3 regions of the Streptomyces sp. NPDC021115 genome follow, and region 2 is predicted to be linked to each of the others. Evidence: riboswitches for the same ligand, from Rfam matches in the RefSeq annotation. Region 2 holds a riboswitch; each other region holds the start of a gene.
What was found. A riboswitch is a leader RNA that binds a small molecule or an ion and turns the genes downstream of it on or off. The one in region 2 is predicted to bind cyclic di-AMP.
Positions count from the first base shown of each region.

Region 1: another riboswitch for cyclic di-AMP. It lies ahead of ACH4TL_RS24730 (NlpC/P60 family protein); the one in region 2 lies ahead of ACH4TL_RS17535 (M23 family metallopeptidase).
Region 3: another riboswitch for cyclic di-AMP. It lies ahead of ACH4TL_RS32880 (M23 family metallopeptidase); the one in region 2 lies ahead of ACH4TL_RS17535 (M23 family metallopeptidase).

Region 1 is NZ_JBIRQF010000008.1:104,902-109,544, reverse strand. It holds gene ACH4TL_RS24740 (hypothetical protein) at 1-109, shown strand, start outside; gene ACH4TL_RS24735 (L,D-transpeptidase family protein) at 265-990, shown strand; gene ACH4TL_RS24730 (NlpC/P60 family protein) at 1,046-2,236, opposite strand; cyclic di-AMP (ydaO/yuaA leader) riboswitch at 2,244-2,437, opposite strand; gene pcrA (DNA helicase PcrA) at 2,606-4,643, shown strand, end outside.
Region 2 is NZ_JBIRQF010000004.1:744,665-749,307, forward strand. It holds gene ACH4TL_RS17520 (DUF6227 family protein) at 1-350, shown strand, start outside; gene ACH4TL_RS17525 (hypothetical protein) at 507-884, shown strand; gene ACH4TL_RS17530 (PP2C family protein-serine/threonine phosphatase) at 1,133-2,359, shown strand; cyclic di-AMP (ydaO/yuaA leader) riboswitch at 2,573-2,731, shown strand; gene ACH4TL_RS17535 (M23 family metallopeptidase) at 2,743-3,906, shown strand; gene ACH4TL_RS17540 (aldo/keto reductase) at 4,060-4,643, shown strand, end outside.
Region 3 is NZ_JBIRQF010000014.1:98,954-103,596, forward strand. It holds gene ACH4TL_RS32870 (M16 family metallopeptidase) at 1-235, shown strand, start outside; gene ACH4TL_RS32875 (M16 family metallopeptidase) at 256-1,641, shown strand; cyclic di-AMP (ydaO/yuaA leader) riboswitch at 1,867-2,029, shown strand; gene ACH4TL_RS32880 (M23 family metallopeptidase) at 2,043-2,837, shown strand; gene ACH4TL_RS32885 (GntR family transcriptional regulator) at 3,082-3,843, shown strand; gene ACH4TL_RS32890 (HPr family phosphocarrier protein) at 3,956-4,237, opposite strand; gene ACH4TL_RS32895 (GNAT family N-acetyltransferase) at 4,437-4,643, shown strand, end outside.

The DNA.
Region 1 (4,643 bases), on a different contig from region 2:
GGGCCTGGTGTATGTGAAGCGGGACGAGGAGAAGGTGGAGCCCGCGGTGTTCGGCGCGGTCGGCGCGCTGACCACGGTGAACATCTTCATCGCCGTGCTCTGGACCTGATCCGGGACCTGATCCCGGATCTCCCTCTGCCCCGTTCCGGTGGGCCAACCCGGGGGCGCGAAGGGGCGGAATGGGGGAAATCGCACCTGTAAGCGCAACCCGACGCACTCTTCGACTGTCTTACCCGAGAAGGGCAAGCCCGGAGGGAGCGCGCAATGGGGGTAACGGCAGGGTTCGGGGCGTGGCGGGCATGGCGCCGCCGCACGGCGGTCGCCTTGGGTGTGGCGGGCATGGTGGTGCCGCTGTCGGTCGCGTTCGGTGCGGCACCGGCGCAGGCGGCGACCTCGTGCACGGCGAGCACCGGTCCGTATCAGAAGCAGGTCGAGAAGTTCCTCGGCCGTCCCGTCGACGGTCGGCAGTCCTCGGGGGACTGCCGCGCGACGCAGAGATTCCAGATCAACCACGGCATAAGCCCGACGATCGGCTACGCGGGCCCCGTCACCTGGGGCATCATGAAGCTGATCAACGCGCAGAAGGCGGCGGGGCACAACCCCAACGCGGCGCGCAAGTGCCCCACCAACAAGGGCCGCATCGCCTGCGTCGACCTCACCCGGCAGCTCAGCTGGGTGCAGGACGGTTCGCGGCTGGTGTTCGGGCCGGTGCCGGTGCGCAGCGGGCGGGACAAGTACGAGACCCGCACCGGGCTGAAGAAGATCTACTGGCGGGACATCGACCACTGGTCGACGATCTACGACGTGGCCATGCCGTACAGCCAGTTCTTCGACGGCGGGCAGGCGTTCCACTCCATCGCGGGAAGCGTATGGTCGCCGCCCGGCTCCCACGGCTGCGTCAACATGCGGTCCGGTGACGCGAAGAAGTACTGGAGCCTGTTGCGGAACGGCGACGACGTGTACGTGTACGGGCGTAAGCCGGGCACGTGATGGGGGAGCGGCGGCGGCTGCCCGCGTATCGGGCAGCCGCCACCGCTCACCGCGGCTAGGCGGGCCGCACGCTCCCGTAGATCGGCATCTCGGTGATCGGCGCCTTCTTCACCACGTCCCCCGGCTTCGGCGCGTGGATCATCATCCCGTTGCCGATGTAGAGGCCGACGTGGCTGATGTCGTCGTAGAAGAAGACGAGGTCGCCGGGCTTGAGGTCGGAGGTCGAGACGCGCGTACCGGCCTTCACCTGGTCCCATGTGGTGCGCGGCAGCGCGACACCGGCGGCCTTCCAGGCGGCCTGGGTGAGCCCTGAGCAGTCATAGGAGTTGGGGCCGGTGGCGCCCCACACGTACGGCTTGCCCAGCTGGGACTCCGCGAAGTCGATCGCCTTGGCGGCCTTGGTGCTGCTCGTGGAGGTGGACGAGCCGGAGCTGCTTTCGGAGCTGCTTCCGGAACCGGAAGAGGAGTTTCCGCTCGACTGCTGCTCCTGTTCCTGCTGCTTCTGCCGGGCCGCCGCCTCCCGCTGCTTCTCGGCCAGCTCGGCCGCCTTGCGCCGCGCCTCCTCGGCCTTCTTCTTCTCGATCGCCGCCAGCCGCGCCTTCTCCTTGGCGGTCAGGTTCGCCAGCAGCCGGCGGGCCTGCGCGAGCTTGTCCTGGACGGACTTCTTCTTGGTCTTCAGCTCCCGCTGGGTCTCGTTCAGCGACTCCAGGCTCTTGGCCGCCTCGCCGCGCTCCTTGGCGACCTTCGCCGCCTGCGTCTGGAAGTCGTCGACGGCCTTCTTCTGAGAACCGGCCATCCGGTTCATCAGATGGGACTGGTCGAAGAGGTCCTGCGGATCGTTGGAGAACAGCAGGGTCGCGGCGCTCGAGGTCACGCCGCCGTCGCGATACTGGGCCGCGGCGTAGGTGCCGAGCGTGCGGCGGGCCTCGTTCAGCTTCTCGGTGTTCTCGGCGACATCGTCCAGCAGCCGGTTGACCTTGGTGCGCTGCTGCGCGGCGCGCTCCTTGGCGGCGTTGTAGTGCTGGGTGGCGGATTCCGCCTGGTGGTAGAGGGTGTCCACCTTCTCCTTTACCGCCTCGATCGACTGCGTGGTGCCGGGCTTCGGGTCGCCCGGGGCGGCGTTCGCGGTCTGGGAGAGGAGGGTGACGGAGGCGAGGGCGGCGGTGGTGAATCCGACGGCGGTGCGGCGCCCGGTGGACGAGGCGGCGGTGGGTATTCGGGTCCGCGGCTTGCGGTGCGACGCCAAGGGAGGCGACTCCTTCCGTGGACCGCCTACCGGGTTAGCTGTCGGGTTCGGGCGGTTCGGAAGGTTGCCCTACGGCCTCTGCGGACGGACGGCGCGTCGTGACGTCGTACCTGCCGCTCGGGCCGATTCACCCCGGTGTTGCGTTCTGGGTCCCCGGCTCCGGGCGCCTTGCGACGTGGCCGGACTCGGCGGAGGCCGCCCGGGCCGACGCGGTTCGCCGACGGGTCTGCGGGCTGCCTGAGGGAGGACGGTAGCCAACTCGTGGGGCTCCTGTGAAGGCTGGTGGTCGTTTTGCCCGAAACCGTTTCGTGACATCCATGCGCAGTCCATGCGTAGGCTGTCAGTGGGGCCGCCTAAACTCGGTGAGCGATGAGCAGCCTCTTTGACGACAGCTTCCTGGCGGATCTCGGGGCCCCTGACGAGGAGCCCCCGCCGCCCGAGGATTCCGCACACCCGGGCCCGGCGGGCGGTTCAGGCGGCGAGGACGTGCCGCACCACCTCTTCAGCGAGTGGGGTCTCCCCGGGGCCGCCAGGCCCGAGGGGAACTTTGACGCACCGGTGCCGACCGGCGGCCCCAGAGAGGCGTACTACCGGGACGGTGCGGCCCGCCCCGTCCTCGACCCGGCGGCGCTGCTGGAGGGGCTGAACGAGCAGCAGCGGGCCGCCGTGGAGCACACCGGCTCGCCGCTGCTGATCGTCGCGGGGGCCGGGTCCGGCAAGACCCGGGTGCTCACCCACCGCATCGCCTATCTGCTCGGCACCCGCCATGTGCACCCCGGTCAGATCCTCGCCATCACCTTCACCAACAAGGCGGCGGGGGAGATGAAGGAGCGGGTCGAGGAGCTGGTCGGCCCGCGGGCGAACGCCATGTGGGTGATGACCTTCCACAGCGCGTGCGTCCGCATCCTGCGCCGCGAGTCGAAGAAGCTGGGCTTCACCTCATCGTTCTCGATCTACGACGCCGCCGACTCGAAGCGGCTGATGGCGCTGGTGTGCCGGGATCTCGACCTCGACCCGAAGAAGTTCCCGCCGAAGTCGTTCAGCGCCAAGATCTCCAACCTGAAGAACGAGCTGATCGACGAGGAGACCTTCGCCGGTCAGGCGGCGGACGGGTTCGAGAAGACGCTCGCCGAGGCGTACGCGATGTACCAGTCGAGGCTGCGCGAGGCCAACGCCCTCGACTTCGACGACATCATCATGACCACGGTCAATCTGCTCCAGGCGTTCCCGGACGTCGCCGAGCACTACCGCCGCCGCTTCCGGCACGTCCTGGTCGACGAGTACCAGGACACCAACCACGCTCAGTACACGCTGGTGCGCGAGCTGGTGGGCCCGGGCACGGACGAGGTGCCGGCCGGGGAGCTGTGCGTCGTGGGCGACGCCGACCAGTCGATCTACGCGTTCCGGGGTGCCACGATCCGTAACATCCTCCAGTTCGAGGAGGACTATCCGGACGCGCGCACGATCCTGCTGGAGCAGAACTACCGCTCCACCCAGACCATCCTGAGCGCCGCCAACGCCGTCATCGAGCGCAACGAGAACCGCCGCCCGAAGAACCTGTGGACCGAGGCGGGCACGGGCGCCACCATCACCGGCTACGTCGCCGACACCGAGCACGACGAGGCCCAGTTCGTCGCCGACGAGATCGACCGGCTGACGGACGCCGGGGACGCCCGGGCCGGGGACGTCGCGGTCTTCTACCGCACCAACGCCCAGTCCCGTGTCTTCGAAGAGATCTTCATCCGGGTCGGGCTGCCGTACAAGGTCGTCGGCGGAGTCCGCTTCTACGAGCGCAAGGAGGTCCGCGACGTCCTCGCGTACCTGCGCGTGCTGGCCAACCCCGAGGACGCCGTACCGCTGCGCCGCATCATGAACGTGCCCAAGCGCGGCATCGGTGACCGCGCCGAAGCGATGATCGACGCGCTCGCGTCGCGCGAGAAGATCACCTTCCCGCAGGCGCTGCGCCGCGTAGACGAGGCGTACGGCATGGCGGCCCGCTCGGCGAACGCGGTCAAGCGGTTCAACGCGCTCATGGAGGAGCTGCGCACCATCGTGGAGTCGGGCGCGGGCCCGGCGACCGTCCTGGAGGCCGTGCTGGAGCGCACCGGCTATCTCGCCGAGCTCCAGGCGTCCACCGATCCGCAGGACGAGACGCGCATCGAGAACCTCCAGGAGCTGGCCTCCGTGGCCCTGGAGTTCGAGCAGGACCGGGGCGAGGAGAACCCCGGCACGCTCGCGGACTTCCTGGAGCAGGTCGCGCTCGTCGCCGACTCCGACCAGATTCCGGATGAGGACGAGGAAGGGGCCGGGGTCATCACCCTGATGACGCTGCACACGGCCAAGGGGCTGGAGTTCCCGGTGGTCTTCCTCAGCGGCATGGAGGACGGGGTCTTCCCGCACATGCGCG
Region 2 (4,643 bases):
AGCGGGCGTACGTGGCCGACGACTCGGCCGACCACGCCCGCCGCGTCCTGCGCCGCGCGGAGAACCCGGACCGGCCGGGGGAGGAGACCGAGCGGCTGCTGGCGACCGCGTTCGCCCATGACATCGCCCTCGCCCCCAAGCCGCGCCGCCGCTCCGGCGGCCCCGACGCCACCTGGTGCCGCTTCTACGAGCACGCCTTCCTGCTCGCGGGCGGGGACGAGATCGTGCTGTGGGAGCTGGAGCACAACCTGACCCGGGACGGGCGACTGGTGTGCGAGGTGTACCTCGACGAGGTCTCGGCGGAGCTGGCGGCCGACCGCCACGCCCGCGCCCTCGGCGTCGACCTCTGAGGGCCGTGTCGATCCCTGAGAACACCGACTTCGGAATGATCCGACAGTGGGCCCATCGGGTGAAGTACGTGCGCGCCTCCCCGATGTCGCGGATTTCCTTTCGTTGAATCGCAATGTGTGGTTTTCCGCGGATTCGGCTCTTCTGGAGGAAATCTCGTGAACATCGGAAAGAAGCTTGCTGTCCTGACCGTGGCGGCAGGCACTCTGGTCCTGGGGAGTGCGGGTGCGGCGTCCGCCGCCCACCACGGCGGCGGGGGCTTCGACCCCTTCGGGACGATCCAGGTCAACAACTGTGAAACGGCCACCGCCCCGATCGTCAACACGGCTGTGGGCGCCACCACGGGTGACATCGGCATCAGCCCCAACTGCGTCAACTACACCTACGGCACCTCGGCCTACCAGGAAAACAACTGCGGCACGGCTACCGGCCTCATCACCAACATCGGCGGCCTCGCCAGCTCGGGTGACATCAACGCGGGCGGCAGCTGCAGCAACGTCGCCCTCGGCAACGGCGGTGGCTACGGCCGCGGCTGACGCCCACCGAGCCCCGGCGAACGCCACCGGCTCACCCTGCGGCCCCGGATGCCTGCCATCCGGGGCCGCTCGGCGTTTTCGGACGCACCTTGACGCACCTTGACGCACGCGCTGATGCATCTTGACGCACACTGACGCACCCACATGGCCGCCACCGGCTCGCACCCCGCCCCCGCAGCCGGAAGCCTGAGGGCGGGGTCACGAACGGGGTCACGAACCAGGGAAAGCGAGACAGGCCGGTGGCGCGGGTGCGAGGGAGCAGGGCGCGTACGGGCGTCCGCGCGCCCGCCCGTACGCCCGCCGCCGAGCCCCCGGGAGCGGGCGCCAGGCTCTTCACGGCCGAGGAGGCCGCCCAGGTCTCGTCGGGGCGCCGGCTGGCCCGCTGGACCCCCGCCGTCCTGCTGCTCGGCGGCGTCGCCTTCGACCTCGCCGCCCCGGCCCCGTACACCGCCTCCCCCTTCTTCGCCGCGGCCCCGCTGGTCGCCGCCTCCCTCTTCCCGCTGCGGCCGACCATCGTCACGACCGTCCTCGCCCTCATCGCCGTATGCCTGCTGGCGGAGCTGCACGGGGTGAAGGACCCGACGCAGGCCGCGACCGAGATCGCCACGGTGGCCACCGTCGCCCTCCTCGCGCTCGTGATCAACCGCGTCGTCCGCCGCAGCGACCGGCGGCTGGCCTCGGCGCGCGGCATCGCGGAGGCGGCGCAGCGGGCCGTGCTGCCCGTACCGCCCGCCCGCATCGCCGGACTGGACGTCGCGGCGCGCTACGTGGCGGCCGATCGGTACGCGGCGATCGGCGGCGACCTGTACGCGGTGCAGGACACCCCGCACGGCGTGCGGCTGCTCGTCGGGGACGTCCGCGGCAAGGGGCTCCAGGCCGTGGAGGTCGTCGCGGTCCTCATCGGCGCGTTCCGGGAGGCGGCGGAGCAGGAGTCGACGCTGGAGGGGCTCGCGGGGCGGCTGGAGCGGGCGCTGCGACGGGAGGGCGCGCGGCGGGCCGAGCTGGAGGCGTTCGAGGGGTTCACCACCGCCGTCCTCGGCGAGATCCCGCGCGGCGACTCCACCCTCCGCCTCATCAACCGCGGTCATCCCCCGCCACTGCTGCTGCCGGGCGACGGCGGCGTACGGCCCCTGGAACCCGCGGCGGCCGCGCTGCCGCTGGGGATGGGCGAACTGGGTGCGTGGCCCGACCGGGTGACGGAGCTGCGGTTTCCCGAGGACGCGACCCTGCTGCTGTTCACGGACGGGGTGACCGAGGCGCGCGACCGGCACGGCACGTTCTACGTCCCGGAGGAACGGCTGCGCGGCCGCCGCTTCACCGGTCCTGGCGCGCTGCTCGACGCGCTGGTGGCGGACATCGCCCTGCATACGGGCGGGGAGGGTTCGGACGACATGGCGCTGCTCGCGGTCCATCGCCCGCCAGGACCGAACGGAACCACGCCCCCCGCTCCGGACACGGACCGTAGTCGACCGTGACGGCCACGCATAACGATTGACGCACGATCAGCTCCTGGGAGGTTTTTACCAACCCTTTTCAAGCGAGGGGAAACGTCCCCATCTGTCCTTCCTTGGTTACTAAGTTCATGCCAAAGCTGCGCGGATTCTTCAGAAGAGCTTGGAATCATGTCGCGCTCTCTATTAACGTTCGATAACGCAGCGCGGTCGACACAGTCGTCGCAGTGGCGGCACCGTGCGCCGTCGCCTAATCCCGTACGTGGCGCGACATCCGCGGCACCGAGGGAGCCGGGGAACCACCATCTTGGGGTGAATCGGGTCGAACCTGACCCGTAGGAGACCTTCCTGCTCCGAACCCGTCAGCTAACCCGGTCGGCGAGAGGGAAGGAAAGGAGTGCGCCCCGGTGGCGTCCAACAGGTCCGTACTGGACGAAGCCCCGTATCGCTCATCGAGCACCGGCATCGGCACCGCGACCGCGTACGGGGTCGGCTTCGACGCCGGCGCCCGGCCCGCGGTCGGCCTCGGCGCCGAACCGGATGAGCCGTCCGGTGCCAAGGAAACCGTCTGGGACGAATGGAACCCCACCGAGGAGTCCATCGCCCCGCTCCGCGGCAGGCACCGCGTCGGCAAGCAGCGCGGCGGGACCATGGCCCGCAGCGGCGCCGTCCTCGGCGTCGGCGTCATCGCGGCGGTCGGCGCGGGCGGCATGGCGAGCGCCAAGGACCGTCCGGCGGTCCCGATCTCCATGCCGGACCTCGCCCACGTCGCCGACAAGGTCCAGGCCCAGCTGCCCGCCGCCAAGGACCTGCCCGGCATCGGCTCCCTGATGGGGGACGACCAGGACTCCTCGCAGCCCGCCGCGGCCACCCTCACCACCAGCGCCACCGACTCCGGCGAGGCGCTGCGCACCCGCATCCTGCGGCAGGCCGAGGGCCAGCAGACCGCGGCGGACGACGACAGACGCGAGGCGGCGTCCAGGGCCGCCGCCAAGGCCGCCGCCGACGACGCGGCCAAGGCCGCCGCGAAGGCCCGCGACCTGGCGGACCAGAAGAAGGCCGAGGCCGCGGCCAAGAAGAAGGCCGCCGAGGCGAAGGCGAAGGCCGAGGCGGAGGCCGAGAAGAAGCAAGCCGCGGCCAAGGCCGCCGCCGAGCGCGCCGCCAAGGCCGCCACCAGCGGGTTCGTCCTCCCCGTCGCCTCGTACACCCTGACCGCGGGCTTCGGCCAGGCCGGCGACCTGTGGTCCGCCGACCACACCGGCCAGGACTTCGCCGCCCCGACCGGCACTCCGGTCAAGGCGCTGAGCGGCGGCACCATCACCCAGGCGGGCTGGGCCGGTTCGTACGGCTACCGCATCGTGCTCAAGCTCAACGACGGCACCGAGATCTGGTACTGCCACCTCTCGTCCATGGTCGTAACCTCGGGCAAGGTGTCCTCGGGCGAGACCATCGGCCGCGTCGGAGCCACCGGCAACGTCACCGGCCCCCACCTCCACCTGGAGGTCCGGCCGGGCGGCGGCTCCCCGATCGACCCGATGCCCTGGCTGCGCGACCACGGGCTGAACCCGTGACCCCCTGATCCGGCCGCCGCTCCCGGCGGCCCCTCGCTCCGGCGGCTCTGGCGCTCTCTCCCCCCTTGACGCCAGGGCCGCCGGTTCGTTTCCCGCGGGTTCCGCCGGGCTCTGACGGAATAACCCCCTCCGCCTGCCACGTTGTCAAAACATATGACTGAGACCCGAAAGAACATCGGCAAGCTGTCCGTCTTCCCGCTCTCCCTTGGCGGCAACGTCTTCGGCTGGACGGCCGACGAGGCCGAGTCCTTCGAGGTGCTCGACGCGTACGTGGCGGCGGGCGGCAACTTCATCGACACCGCCGACGTCTATTCCGCCTGGGCACCCGGCAACAAGGGCGGCGAGTCCGAGACCGTCCTCGGCAAGTGGTTCGCCTCCCGCGGCAACCGCGACGACATCGTCCTCGCCACCAAGGTCGGCGCGGGCCACCCGGAGCCCCGCGGACTCTCCTCCTCCGCCATCAAGTCCGGCCTGGACGAATCCCTCCAGCGCCTGGGCACCGACTACGTCGACCTCTACTACACCCACTTCGACGACCCGTCGGTGCCGGTCGAGGAGATCATCTCCACCCTCGACGAGCTGGTGAAGGCGGGCAAGATCCGCGAGATCGCCGCCTCCAACATCTCCGCCGAGCGCCTCGACGCCTCCCTCGCCTTCTCCGCGCAGGAGAACCTGGCCCGCTACGTCGCCCTCCAGCCCCACTACAACCTGGTCTCCCGCGACACCTTCGAAGGCGA
Region 3 (4,643 bases), on a different contig from region 2:
CCGCGCCGACGAGCTGTGCCGGTTCGCCGTGCTGTTCGGCGACCCGCAGCTGGCCCTGACCGCAGTGGGGCGGGTGCTGGACATCACCGCCGAGGAGGTGCGGGCCGTGGCCGCCGCGCGGCTGCGCCCCGACAACCGCGCCGTGCTGGTCTACGAGCCCGTCCAGGGCGCGGACGACTCCTCCGACGCCGCAGAAGCCGCCGACACCGACGCAGAAGGGGAGGCGGCCCAGTGAGCGACGCCGTCACCGCCACCATGACCTTCCACCCGCAGCCGCAGGGCGGTGCCCCCAAGCCGTGGGCCTTCCCCGCGCCGGAGCGCGGTGAGCTGTCCAACGGCCTCACCGTGCTGCGCTGCCACCGCCCCGGCCAGCAGGTCATCGCCGTGGAGATCAACCTGGACGCCCCGCTGGACACCGAGCCGGCCGGTCTGGAGGGCGTCGCCACGATCATGGCGCGCGCCCTGTCCGAGGGCACCGACAAGCACACCGCCGAGGAGTTCGCCGCCGAGCTGGAGCGCTGCGGCGCCACCCTGGACGCCCACGCGGACCACCCCGGCCTCCGGGTCTCCCTGGAGGTGCCGGTCTCCCGGCTGCCCAAGGCGCTCGGCCTGCTCGCCGACGCCCTGCGCGCCCCCGCCTTCCCCGACGGCGAGATCGAGCGGCTGGTGCGCAACCGGCTGGACGAGATCCCGCACGAGCTGGCCAACCCGGCCCGCCGCGCGTCCATGGCCCTGGCCAAGGAGCTGTTCCCGGCCGAGTCGCGGATGTCCCGGCCGCGCCAGGGCACCGAGGAGACCATCGAGGGCATCGACGCCGCGGCGGTGCGGGCCTTCTACGAGGCGCACGTCCGGCCGTCCACCGCGACCGCGGTCATCGTCGGCGACCTGACCGGCCTCGACCTCGACCAGGCGCTCGCCGACTCCCTGGGCGCCTGGACCGGCGGCCCCGCCCCGCAGCGGCCGGTCCCGCCGGTCATCGCCGACGACACCGGCCGTGTGGTCATCGTCGACCGGCCCGGCGCGGTCCAGACCCAGCTGCTCATCGGGCGCATCGGCGCCGACCGGCACGACCGCGTCTGGCCTGCGCAGGTGCTGGGCACCTACTGCCTGGGCGGCACCCTCACCTCCCGTCTGGACCGGGTGCTGCGCGAGGAGAAGGGCTACACCTACGGGGTGCGCGCCTTCGGCCAGGTGCTGCGCTCGACGCCGCCCTCCCCGGCCGGTGGCGGCTCGGCGGGCGCCTCACTGCTGGCGATCAGCGGTTCGGTGGCCACCGAGGTCACCGGCCCGGCGCTGGAGGACCTGTGGACGGTGCTGCGGACCGTGAAGGAGGAGGGGCTGACGGACGCCGAGCGCGATGTCGCCGTGCAGAACCTCGTCGGCGTCGCCCCGCTCAAGTACGAGACGGCCGCCGCCGTCGCGGGCACCCTCGCCGACCAGGTCGAGCAGCATCTGCCGGACGACTTCCAGGCGCTGCTGTACGCCCGGCTCGCCGAGGCGGGCACGGTGGAGGCCACCGCGGCGGTCGTGAGCGCCTTCCCGGCCGACCGGCTGGTGACCGTGCTGGTGGGTGACGCCTCGAAGATCGAGGAGCCGGTCAAGGCGCTCGGCATCGGAGAGGTGCGCGTCATCACCGGCTGAACCGCGGCCCGGCGGGCCCGATATGTCCCGGGGGTCGGCCCAACGCACTATCACCACAAGGACCCTGGCGTCGAGTGAGACGCCAGGGTCCTCCCGTATGCCCGATTTGAGGGGTGTTTGGTTTGTGGCGAGAACAACAAAAACCCGTAACCGTTTGGTGATCGAATCACGGCCCGTTTAGCGTCAGTGCGGCTGTTCGCCGGATACCCGCCGCATCCGCGGCACGGACAGTCATCGCCGAGTCCCATGGTGCGAGTGCCAGGGGAGCCGGGGACCCAAACGTCCCTGGGGTGAATCGGACGCCTTCCCCGGCCGGGGGAGGGGCCCGTAGGAGACCTTCCTGCTCCGAACCCGTCAGCTAACCCGGTAGGCGAGAAGGAAGGAAAGGAGTGCGCCACACCATGGCGTTCACCCGTGCCGCCGGGAAGCACCGACGTCCCAGCCAAGCCGCTGTCCGCACCGGAGCGAACATCGCGGGCATCACCACGGTCGCCTCGGGCGTCGTCGCCGGTATCGCCGGCCCCGCCCTCGCCGCGACCGGCGAGACGCCGTCTCCCCAGGACACCGGTCTCCGCCAGGCGATGGTGATGGGCGACGGTCTCTCCGACCGGATCGACGCGCAGGCCCAGTCCCAGGAGGCCGCGGCGGAGGCCGCCGCAGCCAAGGCGAAGGCCGAGGCCGTGGCCCGCCAGGAGGCCGCGCGGAAGGCCGAGGCGGCCGCGAAGAAGGCCAAGGCGGAGCGCGACGCCAAGGAGCGTGCCGCGCGTGAGGAGGAGCGCAAGCGCCTCAACACGTTCGTGTCGCCCGTCAGCGGCTCCAGCGTCTCCACCGGTTACGAGGCGTCCAGCGGACTGTGGTCCTCCGGCAGCCACACCGGGATCGACTTCCAGGCGTCCACGGGCACTTCGGTGCACTCGGTGGGCTCCGGTGAGGTCGTCGAGGCGGGCTGGGGCGGCGCCTACGGCAACAACGTCGTCATCAAGATGAACGACGGCACCTACACCCAGTACGGCCATCTCTCGTCGATCGGCGTCTCGGTCGGCCAGAAGGTCACCCCCGGCCAGCAGATCGGCCTGTCCGGCGCCACCGGCAACGTCACCGGCCCGCACCTGCACTTCGAGGCCCGCACCACCGCGGAGTACGGCTCGGACATGGACCCGCTGTCGTACCTGCGCTCGCACGGCGTCAACCTCTGACGGACGCCCGCCCGTCCCCGTCGAAAGGCCCCGTCCGCTCCGGACGGGGCCTTCGGCATGCCCGCGGCCATGGCCGTCGCGGTGACCGTGACTGTGACCAAAAAATATCCCCGAATTTCCTTCGCCCATCGGAAATCCCGGCGGCTTCGAATAGAGTCGCGGAACGCGCGTCGTTCGGATGCGTTTTGCGGGGTTGAGGCGGAGGTTCGACAGTGCGGGACCGGACGTGAATGCGGAAGCGGAAGTGAACGGGGATACGGCCGCGCTCCAGGGCGGTCGCCGGATTTCGGCACACGCGGTGTGCGCGGCGATCCGTGACGACATCATCTCCGGCGCCTGCCCGCCCGGCAGCCGGCTGACCGAGGAACTGCTCGCCCGGCGCTACGGGGTCTCCCGGGTGCCCGTCCGTGAGGCGCTGCGCACCCTGGAGTCCGAGGGCTTCGTCACGACCCGGCGGCATGCGGGCGCGTGCGTCGCGCAGCCGTCCGAGAAGGAGGCGGCCGACGTCCTGGACATCCGGGCCCTGCTGGAGCCGCTGGGGGCCGCCAGGGCCGCCCAGCGGCGCACCGAGGGCCATCTGAAGGTGCTGCGCGGTCTGGTCCGGCTCGGCCAGGAGCGGGCCAGGGGCGACCGCCTGGGCGAGCTGCGCTCGCTGGGGGACTGGTTCCACGAGACGCTCGCCCAGGCGTCCGGCAGCCCGAGCCTGGCGGGTCTGCTGGTGCAGCTGCGGCGCAAGACGGCGTGGGTGTACGCGGTGGACCGGGCCCGGCAGCCCGCGCCCGGCACGCCGGACCCGACCGGGTGGGCGGACCCGTCCGTGCGCGCCGTCGAGTCCTGGGCGGAGCACGGGGCGATCGTGGACGCGGTCGCGCGCGGCGACGCCGACCGCGCGCGGGCGCTCGTCGCCGCGCACACCGAGCGTTCGCTGGCCGAATACCGATGGCGAAATGCGTCCCAGGTGAGAACTTCGAAACATTCCGTAAACACGGCGAGCGGCCGGAATTAACAGCCGCCCGGTATATCCTCAAAGGAATTCCGCACCAATAAAACAACGGGGCCGCGGTGATCCGTAATGGTTCACCGCGGCCCCGCCGCGCCGAAATGCGATTCGGATGGAATCAGACGGTCTCCGGAAGCTCCTCGAGACCCTCGGCCACCAGCTTCGCCAGGCGGTCGAGCGCGACGTCCGCGTCCTCGGCGTCGGAGGCGAGCACGACCTCGTCGCCGCCCTGGGCGCCCAGGCCGAGCACGGCGAGCATGGAAGCGGCGTTGACCGGGGTGCCGCCCGCCTTGGCGATCGTGATGGGGACGCCCGCGGCGGTCGCCGCACGGACGAAGATCGACGCCGGGCGGGCGTGCAGGCCCTCGGCCCAGCCGATGTTGACGCGGCGCTCAGCCATGGTGATGCCCTTCAGATCTGCGGGTGGTGTTGTCTAGACCAGATCATACGGTGTCCGGTCTCGCCCGGGTCGGGCCCGAGTGGGTCCGGTCATGTCCGAACAGGTCCGATACGGACTTTCCCTCGCCACCCCCCGTTCACGCAAGGGTGTCCGCCATGCGGACCGCTGCGTCCCGGACCCGAGCCCGTACCCTGTCCCCATGCCGAGCCCGTCGGATCATCACGCGTACCCCACCCACTGGGAGGCGGACGTGGTGCTCAGGGACGGTGGTACCGCGCAGATCCGCCCCATCACGCCCGATGACGCGCAGCGCCTGGTCAGCTTCTACGAACACGTCTCGGACGAGTCGAAGTACTACCGCTTCTTCGCGCCCTACCCCCGGCTCTCCGACCGCGACGTCCACCGC